One region of the Cupriavidus taiwanensis LMG 19424 genome, then DNA from elsewhere that is predicted to be linked to it. Evidence: predicted binding sites of a transcription regulator. Region 1 holds the regulator's gene; each other region holds the start of a gene.
What was found. Region 1 encodes sigma-54, which starts transcription at its own class of promoters, with help from an activator protein. Its sites were predicted from a motif close to TGGCANGNAANCTGCTTT; they were not measured.
Positions count from the first base shown of each region.

Region 1 (3,274 bases):
GGGCGTGGGCAAGGTCGCCAGGCCCTCGCGCATGTCGCGATCCGACAGCAGTTGCGCGATCTCGGACAGGATCTCCAGGTGCTGCTGGGTGGCCTGTTCCGGCACCAGCAGGAAGATCAGCAGCGACACCGGCTTGCCATCCGGCGATTCGAACGGAATCGGCTCGGCCAGGCGCATGAAGGCAGCCAGGGGTTGCTTGAGGCCCTTGATGCGCCCGTGCGGGATCGCCACGCCGGCACCCAGCCCGGTCGAGCCCAGCGACTCGCGCGCGAACAGGTTGTCGGTCACGATGGCGCGCGCCACGCCATGGTTGTTCTCGAAGAGGAGCCCGGCCTGCTCGAACACACGCTTCTTGCTGGTGACGCTGACGTCGAGGGTGATGTTGCCGGGTGGCAGCAATTTGGCCAAACGATTCATGGGCGATGCGCAGGATTTCAGTTAGCGGGCGGATCGATCCGCCGGGCAGCGGCTGGTTCCCTGACCACTGCGGGCGCGGGGGAGACGCCCGGCCCATTATAGAGCAGCGGCTACCCGAGCCTTGTGCGGTGCAGCGCGGGCAGGCGCGGCCACGATTTCTCTCTCTTTGTATGGCGCAGCATACACCTTGGCGCTGCGCTTGCGAACACTTCGGGCCGCCCCACGTGTACAGCGTTGGCTCGGCTGCCACAGCCCGAGCCGGCGCCAGGGCGCAAAAAAGCCGCGCTTCACGGCGCGGCTTGCCTGTGGAATCTGGTTCAGCAGCCTTCTGCGAGGCCGCCGGGCATAGGTTTATTGCTGCATCTGCGCTGCGGCCATCTGGTACTTGACCGCTTCACGGTCGTGGCCTTGCACGCGATCCTTGTAGCGAATCACCTGACGGTCCAGCTTGTCGACGAGTGCGTCGATCGCCGCATACAGGTCTTCGTGATGCGCCTCGACAAAGATGTCCTTGCCCTTGAGATGTAGATTGATTTCCGCGTACTGGCGCCGGTCCTTTTCCTTGTGATTGTCGACAGAGAGCAGCACGCTAACGCCAATGACTTGATCGAAATGCCTGACGATTCGCTCCAGCTTCGTTTCCACGTACTCACGCAGAGGGGGCGTGATGTCCAGGTGGTGTCCACTGATCTTGAAGTTCATAGCGCTTCTCCTTCTGAAAGAGCCTCACCAGGCAGGCGGTGGGCTCGGCTACAAAGACTTGCGGAGATTCACTGCGGGGATCTTCAGGGCTTCGCGATATTTGGCAACGGTGCGGCGTGCGACAACGAAGCCTTGCTCACCCAGCAGTTCGGCGATGCGACTGTCGGAAAGGGGATTCCTCGGGTCTTCGGCTCCTATCAGTTGCTTGATCAAGGCGCGGATGGCCGTTGATGAAGCCGCGCCACCGGTTTCGGTGGACACGTGGCTGCCGAAGAAGTACTTCAGTTCGAAAGTACCCATCGGCGTGGCCATGTATTTATTGGTCGTCACCCGGGAGATGGTTGACTCGTGTAAACCCAGTGTATCGGCAATCTCCCGCAAAACCAAGGGGCGCATGGCGATTTCACCGTGGGTGAAAAAGTTCTTTTGACGCTCGACAATGGCTTGCGAGACACGCAGGATCGTGTCGAACCTTTGCTGGATGTTCTTGATCAGCCAGCGCGCCTCCTGCAGCTTCTGCTGCAGCCCGGCGGTGCCGGTCTCGCCCTTGGCGCCGCGCAAAATCTGCGCATACATGTCGTTAATGCGCAGCCTTGGCATCACATCCGGATTGAGCTGCGCGATCCAGCCGCCGCCGCTCTTGCGCACGAATACGTCCGGCACGACGAAATCGGCTTCGGGCCGGCTGTACGCGTGGCCCGGGTAGGGGGCCAGCGAGCGGATCAGGTCATGGGCGGCCTTCAGCGCGACCTCATCGACCTGCAAGGCCTTTTTCAGCCGCGTGTAGTCGCGTACCGCAAGCAGTTCGAGGTGATGGGTGACGATGGTCAGCGCCAGCTCGCGCTGCGGGTGCGTCAGGCGGCGCAATTGCAGGGCCAGGCATTCGGCCGCATTGCGCGCACCGACGCCGGGCGGGTCGAAGCTCTGCAGCAGCGTCAGGATGGCGTGGACTTCGTCGGGGTCGAATTCGAGCTCTTCCGGCAGTTCCGCGCAGATCTCTTCCAGCGAGGCGCTCAGGTAGCCGTCGTCATCGAGGGACTCGATCAGGAAGATGGCGAGACCCTTGTCCCGCGCCGAGATCTTCAGCGGCGTGAGCTGCTCCATCAGGTATTCGCGCAGCGTGGGCTCGGCATCGCGCAGCTGCATCGGCGTCTTTTCGTCTTCGTCGCCTTGCGGGCGGCGGGCAAAGTCGTCAAGGCTCCAATCGCCGTTGCTGTAGTCGTCGCCGCTGCTGTTGTCGCCGTAGCTGTCTTCCGCGGCGCCGTCGGCGTGCGCATCGCCGTTGCCCTGGGGCTCGGCGGGCGCGGGCGCGGGAGCGCTCTGGACGTTGACCGAGCCGTCAGCCGCCACCCGCAGCGGGCTTTCGATCCAGTCGTTTTCCCGCTCGAGCAGCGGGTTTTCCGTCAGCGCCTGTTCGACTTCCTGCTGCAGTTCCAGCGTGGAAAGCTGCAGCAGCCGGATCGACTGTTGCAGCTGGGGGGTCAGTGCCAGGTGCTGGGAGAGGCGGAGCTGTAGCGACGGTTTCATGCGACCTATTTTATGCGCATCTTTCCGATGTTGGAACGGAAATTGCTATCGCTGAAGCGCTCTGATCGCCGCTGGCTCTTCACCGCCATGCAGCCATGGGCCGCCCGCGCATGGCGCCCGCCTTGTTACATGCGGAAATTCTCGCCCAGATAGACCCGCCGCACGGCGTCGTTGGCAATGATGTCTTCGGGCTGCCCCGCGGCCAGCACCGTGCCTTCGCTGATGATGTAGGCGTGGTCGCAGATGCCCAGCGTCTCGCGCACGTTGTGGTCGGTGATCAGCACGCCGATATTGCGCGCCTTGAGGAAGCTGACGATACGCTGGATCTCGCCCACGGCGATGGGGTCGACGCCGGCGAACGGTTCGTCCAGCAGGATAAAGCGCGGCGATGACGCCAGCGCGCGTGCGATTTCCACGCGGCGACGCTCGCCGCCTGACAGCGACAGCGCCGGGTTGTTGCGCAGGTGCGCGATCTGCAGGTCGTCGAGCAGGGCGTCCAGGCGGCGCTCGATCTCGGCCCTGGCCAGCGGCTTGCCCTTGTCCAGCTGCAGTTCCAGCACCGCGCGGATGTTTTCCTCGACGTTGAGCTTGCGGAACACCGAGGCTTCCTGCGGCAGGTACGACAGCC
Region 1 covers NC_010528.1:329,757-333,030, forward strand. Annotated here, with positions in the region: gene ptsN (PTS IIA-like nitrogen regulatory protein PtsN) at 1-417, opposite strand, end outside; gene hpf (ribosome hibernation-promoting factor, HPF/YfiA family) at 769-1,119, opposite strand; gene RALTA_RS01615 (RNA polymerase factor sigma-54) at 1,168-2,646, opposite strand; gene lptB (LPS export ABC transporter ATP-binding protein) at 2,772-3,274, opposite strand, start outside.

Region 2 (3,274 bases), on a different contig from region 1:
GAAACCCTCGCAGCGCACAGGTACGACGGTGTGCCCGCCATACTCCTTACTCTTCTTCTTTGAGACAGCCTCAATGTCGTCGCCGATAAGACCAATCGGACATTCTGTCTGAATAGAAATCCCCTTGTTGAGCGGAAACAATTGCTGTATCTCATCAATGATCTTGTCAAGCTTCTTGTCACCTCCGAACACTATGTCCTTCTCCTGGAAATCAGAGGTGAACTGCATAGTAACGAACGTATCGATGCCCGTGGTGCCAACGTAGTAATTGCGACGCGATCCCCATGAGTACTGGCCACAGCCAACGGGCCCATGGCTTATATGGATCATGTCTTTGATCGGCCCCCATACCACGCCCTTTGATCCAGCATACGCGCACCCGCGAATCGTCATGACCCCAGGCAGCGACTTGATATTCGACTTCACCCCGCAATCTGGCTTGCCTTCCTCGAATGAACTTAGGTGCTTGGCCCGTCGTTTTCCCATCTTTTCAGGGTAAGCCCGTAGCACTTCGTCAATGAGGGCCTTGTTAGCGGCCTTCCGTTCCTCAACCGTCGTGGTCATCGCGTAGTCCATAGGTAATCAACATGCTCGTCGCAAATAGCCGCCGTGCGTGCACGGCGGCTGTCGTTCAAGCCTGACTAGGCAGTAAGTTCTGACGCAGTCTTCCCAACTTTTGACTCGTCGATCTGCACCAGAATCCCCTTCGCCATCAAGAGATCCTCCAACTGGTCCATCGTGATTGGCGTCGGAATAACACCATTTCCGCCATTGTTATGGATCTTCTCGGCAAGCGCACGATACTCCCCTGCCTGAGCGCAGTCTGGCGCATACTCAATGACGGTCATTCGACGCAGTTCTGCATGCTGGACTACGTTGTCGCGAGGCACGAAGTGTATCAACTTCGTGCCTAGCATCTCCGCCAGCGATTCTGCTAGCTCAAGTTCCTTGTCCGTCTTTCGCTCGTTACAGATCAACCCACCCAAGCGCACGCCGCCGCTATTTGCGTACTTCAAAATTCCTTTAGAAATGTTGTTTGCGGCGTACATCGCCATCATCTCGCCAGACATAACAATGTAGATCTCTTGGGCCTTGTTTTCACGTATTGGCATCGCGAAACCGCCACAGACGACATCGCCGAGCACATCATAGGAAACGTAATCAACACCGTCATACGCGCCGTTCTCTTCCAGGAAATTGATTGACGTTATAACACCTCTGCCTGCGCAGCCAACCCCCGGTTCAGGCCCCCCCGACTCGACACATCGGATGTCCTTGTAACCAATCTTCATTACGTCATCCAGTTCAAGATCCTCGACGGATCCCGCTTCAGCCGCAAGCGAGAGGATTGTATCCTGTGCTTTAGCATGCAAAATAAGCCGTGTGGAGTCCGCCTTTGGATCACACCCAACGATGAGAATCTTCTGCCCGAGGTCGCTCAGCGCCGCTAGCGTGTTCTGCGAGGTAGTCGACTTGCCGATGCCACCTTTACCATAAAAGGCAATTTGCCGAAGGTTAGACATTGTGATACTCCATTTTGAATTGAAGGTGTAGCTAGAAAACCATGGTTTGCAAGGCCACGATCATGTCCTCAGTCTGCGGTGTTTCCCTATGGTCTTCTTCTTTCAAAAGCACGCATCGGCCAGCTCGTGTCCGCGCGACCGCGTTAGCGCAGCTTTCGTGCCATGTCGCTAAGAACTCCAGAAAACCCGCGAAATCGCGGCTTTCCGGAACTTGTTGTAGCCCTAACTATGAACCATGGTCCGCGTCGCGATACTGACAAACCGATCGCACTGTGTCGAAATACGTCGCTTGGCAACTAACACGCCCTCGCGTCGCCCCCACTGACCTATTAACTTGAATCATTAAGGCTGGCACAGCCTGTGTGAAACAGAGACGTGTTTGGCAGCTTCACGCTAGCCATCGGACAATTTCGTAAAACTGAACGGCAAACGCCGTGCCCAGCGGTAATGTAGAATACCTTATGCTTTTTTTGGAAATCCATCGTAACCACGTACGGAGAGTCGTCGTACATTCGAGAGGTCCTAGAGAAGAGACCCCGAGGTCGACTTAGCCGTTGTTTAGCCAACTTTTAAACCATTATGGTCGTCTATGAGAGGCCATTTCCTCACTTAGTAAAGATGAAATCCATTCAGTTATGAAATCCCCCATTCAAATATTATGGTAATGTTATCCATCTTCATTGGATGCCCAATTTTCCGTGAGGATCAGCATATTCGCGTGGCTTGGCTCCGATGTTATAGAAATGCAGACGCCCGTGGATGCACCAAAATAGACGCGCCGCCCAGCCAATTCTATAACCGGTCTTTCGTACCGCATTTCGAGATCGCTCACCCGGATTGCACGAACATCCGGATAGCAGCTTTGCCACTTAGCCGCAACTTCGGGAAGTGATGATTCCTTGCGAATCAATTCCGTTATAATATTGATCTGATCGCCAGTGAGCGCCATGTCATTTGCCTCCAGAATCAACTCTTCTAGCTTCGACAGTCACTGGAAGCCTAGTATCTGGCGCCATCTCTGGTAACTGAAACTGCCAACCATTCCCAAGCTTAACGAGGCCGCCCCACATTTGATCCTTCGTCATGGAAACTATCGGCTCTTCAAGGTCCTTTCTTGGCAGATATGCCTTAAGTGTACCTGTAATATCCTTTCGAATCATAATTTTCATTTTTGGCCTCCAAAAACGGAGAAACTGGAAACACAGTGTATGGCAAACACTCCGTTACAAAGGATTTGTCAGGTTCACCGCCATGCATTGACCTTCGCGTATTGAAAAATTCTCCAGACAAACCACACACATTTTGTCATTGCCCCGACAAGCATAATCGACTCATTACGTACAAAAGGACCTGTAAGGACAGCTTACCCGTTTGGTCTGGTTCCGCCACATCTCGCCGGGGAATCGATCTCTTGCGCGACAACAGCGACAACAGGCAGTTTCTCTTAGCCGGCAAAATACCGCCGGTTCGTCTGGATTCCATACAACAGCACGCCGGCACCTTTTAGCGATCGACTCCCCCCTTGGAATTTAGAACGGCCCCGTCAAAAATTCCCCCGTCTGTGATGGACGGTGGACCCGCGATGTGGTCACGTATAGGCGCGCATACGCCTTCATTTAAGTAGTCCAGAGTGCAGAGTTCTCTTGCGCGCATGCCAACGCGACGATCATCCGCGACGAAGTGAACAGCATAGATGTAGAATCGTTGCAGAAAGGTGTCGATTCTAGTGACGTAGCCAATATCTCCTTTAT
Region 2 covers NC_010529.1:331,322-334,595, reverse strand. Annotated here, with positions in the region: gene nifD (nitrogenase molybdenum-iron protein alpha chain) at 1-564, opposite strand, end outside; gene nifH (nitrogenase iron protein) at 642-1,523, opposite strand; gene RALTA_RS29715 (hypothetical protein) at 2,191-2,472, opposite strand; gene nifT (putative nitrogen fixation protein NifT) at 2,474-2,692, opposite strand; gene RALTA_RS29705 (nitrogen fixation protein NifZ) at 3,027-3,274, opposite strand, start outside.
Region 2: the regulator sigma-54 is predicted to act here: its motif matches at 1,669-1,686, upstream of nifH (nitrogenase iron protein).

Region 3 (3,274 bases), on a different contig from region 1:
CGAGCCAATGTAGTCCTCGTTGAGCGGCTGGATGGTGAAGCCCGCGCCCAGGAATGCGGCGCCCTTCTTGTAGCTGATGGGCTCGTTCCAGATGTCCATGCCCCACTCGTTGGCGGGCACGTAGAACAGGCCGGTCTGCGGGCTGTAGGCCATCGGCTGCTGGTTCTTGCCGCCCAGGAAGCCCGGCGCCGCGAACACCGACTTGCCTTTCTTCTCGCCGTTGGCGGCGGCCGGGTCACCCGGGCGGCCCTCGGCGACGTAGTTGGGGCGGCCGCTCTTCAGGTCGATGCCGGTGGCCCAGGTGATCTTCTTCACGAAGGGGAAGGCGTTGACCAGCTTGCCGCTGGTGGCATCGTTGACGTAGAAGAAGCCATTGCGGTCGGCCTTGCCGCCCACGCGCTTGCCGTCCAGGTCGAAGGTGACGAACTCGTTCACGCCGTCGAAGTCCCAGCCGTCGTTCGGGGTGTTCTGGTAGTGCCAGACGATCTTGCCGGTGGCGGGGTCGAGCGCGACGGTGGAGGCGGAGTAGAGGTTGTCGCCCTTGCGGATGTGGCTGTTCCACGGGCCCGGGTTGCCGGTGCCGAAGTAGGCCAGGCCGGTCGCCGGGTCATAGGTGCCGCCCAGCCAGGTGGCCGCGCCGCCGGTCTTCCAGGTCTCGCCGGGCCAGCTGGCGTTCTGGGTGCCGGTCATGCCGATCTCGGTCTTGTTGCCGTCCTTGTCGTACTTGTAGCCCATATGGCCTTCGACCACCGGCCGCGACCACACCAGCTGCCCGGTCTTCGCGTCGCGTGCGTCGACGCGCCCGACCACCCCGAATTCGCCGCCCGAGATGCCGGTCAGCACCAGGCCCTTGGCCACCAGCGGCGCGGCCGTGTACGAATAGCCGGCCGCGTAGTCTTCCAGCTTCTCCTTCCACACCACCTTGCCGCTGTTCTGGTCCAGCGCGACCAACTGGGCGTCGAGCGTGCCGAAGATCACCAGGTTGTCGTACAGCGCCGCGCCCCGGTTGACCACGTCGCAGCAAGGCATGATGCCTTCAGGCAGGCGGTGCTCGTACTTCCACAGCTTGCGCCCGGTCTTCGCGTCGAGCGCATAGATGCGCGAATACGAGGCCGTGACGAACATCTTGCCGTCGTGGATCAGCGGCTGCGATTCCTGCCCGCGCTGCTTCTCGCCACCGAACGAGAACGACCACGCCGGCACCAGCCGGTCCACGTTCTTCGTATTGATGCGCGCCAGCGTCGAATAGCGCTGGCCCTGCGGGCCCATGCCCCACGACAGCACGTCGCCGGGGGACTTGGCGTCGTTCTCGATCATGGCGTCGCTCACCGCCGCCTGCGCGGCAACGCTCGCCGCGGCGGCCGCGATTGCCGCCGAGGTTGCCGCGATTGCCAGCCCTACTCGTAAGGTCCTCATTGCCATCTCCTCTCATTGTTTTGGGTTTCGCTGGTGCGCCACTGCGCCACACACCAGCACGCAAATGGCAAATCCCATGCCAGTGGGCCGGCGCCCAGATCGCGCGCCCGGCGGGCCAGCCGCATGGCCGCGGCCCGCGTCAGCGTGCAACACTGCGTTGCAGCTGCGCCAGAATTGAACAGCCAGGCCAGATGCCTTCACTGGCCCAGCGCGGCTTCCTCGTGCGCCGGGTAGAGATGGATCACGTTGCGCAGATACTCGGCGGGCATCGCGCCCCAGCGCGCAAAAGGCTCGGGCACCGGCATGGCCATGACCTCGGCCAGGTCGCGTCCCTGCGCCGCGGCCTGGCGCAGCCGCCCATCCAGCCATTGCAGGTAGGCGCGCGTCTGCGCGATGGCTTCCGTGCCGCCCAGCGCGGGCCCGTGGCTGGGCACCAGCAGGCGCGCCCCGCTCTGCTCCATCAGCGCCTGCAGCCGCGCGAGGCTGTCCAGCCAGCGGCCGATGTGCGCGTGCGGCGTGGTCGGAATGCGCTCACGGAACACCAGCCCGCCGGCAAAGACGATGCCGGCATCCCGGTCCAGCAGCACCAGGTCCGCGTCGGTGTGGCCTTGCAGGCGGATCAGCTCCAGCGTGCGGCGGCCGATCGTGCGTGGCCCGGCCTCCAGCGCATGCGCCGGCGGCGCGGGCTCGGTGCCGCGCATCCAGTCGCCGCACAATCGGTAGAGGTTGTCGGCATAGGCCGCGCCTTCGCGCTGCGCGCCCGCGATGGTGGCGGGCAGCGCGCTGCCGCCTACGTCGGCATAGGCCTGGTTGCCGAAGAAATAATCGGGATGCTGGTTCAGGTTCAGCACCAGCCGTACCGGCGCGCCGGTCAGCGCCGCGATGGCACGGCGCTGCTGCTCGCCGTACGCGCGCGACGGACCGGTGTTGATCACCACCACGCCGTCGCCGGTGTCGAGGAACGCGGTATTGATGATGTTGCAGCCATTTTCCGGCGCGAAGTCGGCGTTGGCGCCTTCCAGCAGCCACACGCCGGCGGCGATCTCGCGTGGGGCCAGCCGGTAGTCGGGTGGCTGCGCGGGTGCCGCGCAGACCGCGGCAGTGGCCAGCCACAGCAGCAGCGACGGCAATACGCGCCTCATGGCGACACCCGCGCCGCGATGTGGTTGCCATTGTTGTCGTGGCCGGACACGGTCATGCCCGGCACCACGGCCTCGCGCAGGTCGAACGAGAAGATCGGGTTCTCGGCCACGGGCTCGTGCAGGGCCAGGCGCAACAGGGGCTGCCTGGACGCGTCGGCCAGCACCAGCGTTTCGATATGGAACGCCGGGATGCCGGCGACCAGGCCGGTGTCCATCGGGTGCATCACGCGCAGCCGCACGCGTGCGCCGCCCTCGCCAAGTCCCGGGAATACGCGCGCCTCGACCCGGTTGAGCGTGCGGCTCCAGCTGCCGTCGCGGCGGGTCGCGCCGGGCACGGTGCAGCCACCACCGCCGGCGTCGACCCATGCGCTGCCGACATGCCAGGTACCATCGCGCGTGCGTGCCGCCACCCGCACCGGCGAGGCCTGCTCGAGCTTGAAGCGGAACGACAGCGACGGCCGCACCCGCAGCGGCTCGAACGCCAGCACCGGGCGGATCGGGTTGCGGTCCACCGCCACCACGATGCGCTCGACTTCGCCCAGCGCCGACGCGTCGAAGGCAATCGGCACGCGCATGGGGTCTTCCGCGAAAGCGGGCCCGGTGACGCGCACGCGGCTGTCGAACACCACCGGCCCCTGCTGCAGCAGTTCCTTGTGGATCCAGGCCCATTGCGGCGACTGCATGGGATCGCTGTGCGCCATGACCGCACCGGTGCC
Region 3 covers NC_010530.1:723,526-726,799, reverse strand. Annotated here, with positions in the region: gene RALTA_RS18970 (PQQ-dependent methanol/ethanol family dehydrogenase) at 1-1,416, opposite strand, end outside; gene RALTA_RS18965 (quinoprotein relay system zinc metallohydrolase 1) at 1,614-2,558, opposite strand; gene RALTA_RS18960 (quinoprotein dehydrogenase-associated SoxYZ-like carrier) at 2,555-3,274, opposite strand, start outside.
Region 3: the regulator sigma-54 is predicted to act here: its motif matches at 1,481-1,498, upstream of RALTA_RS18970 (PQQ-dependent methanol/ethanol family dehydrogenase).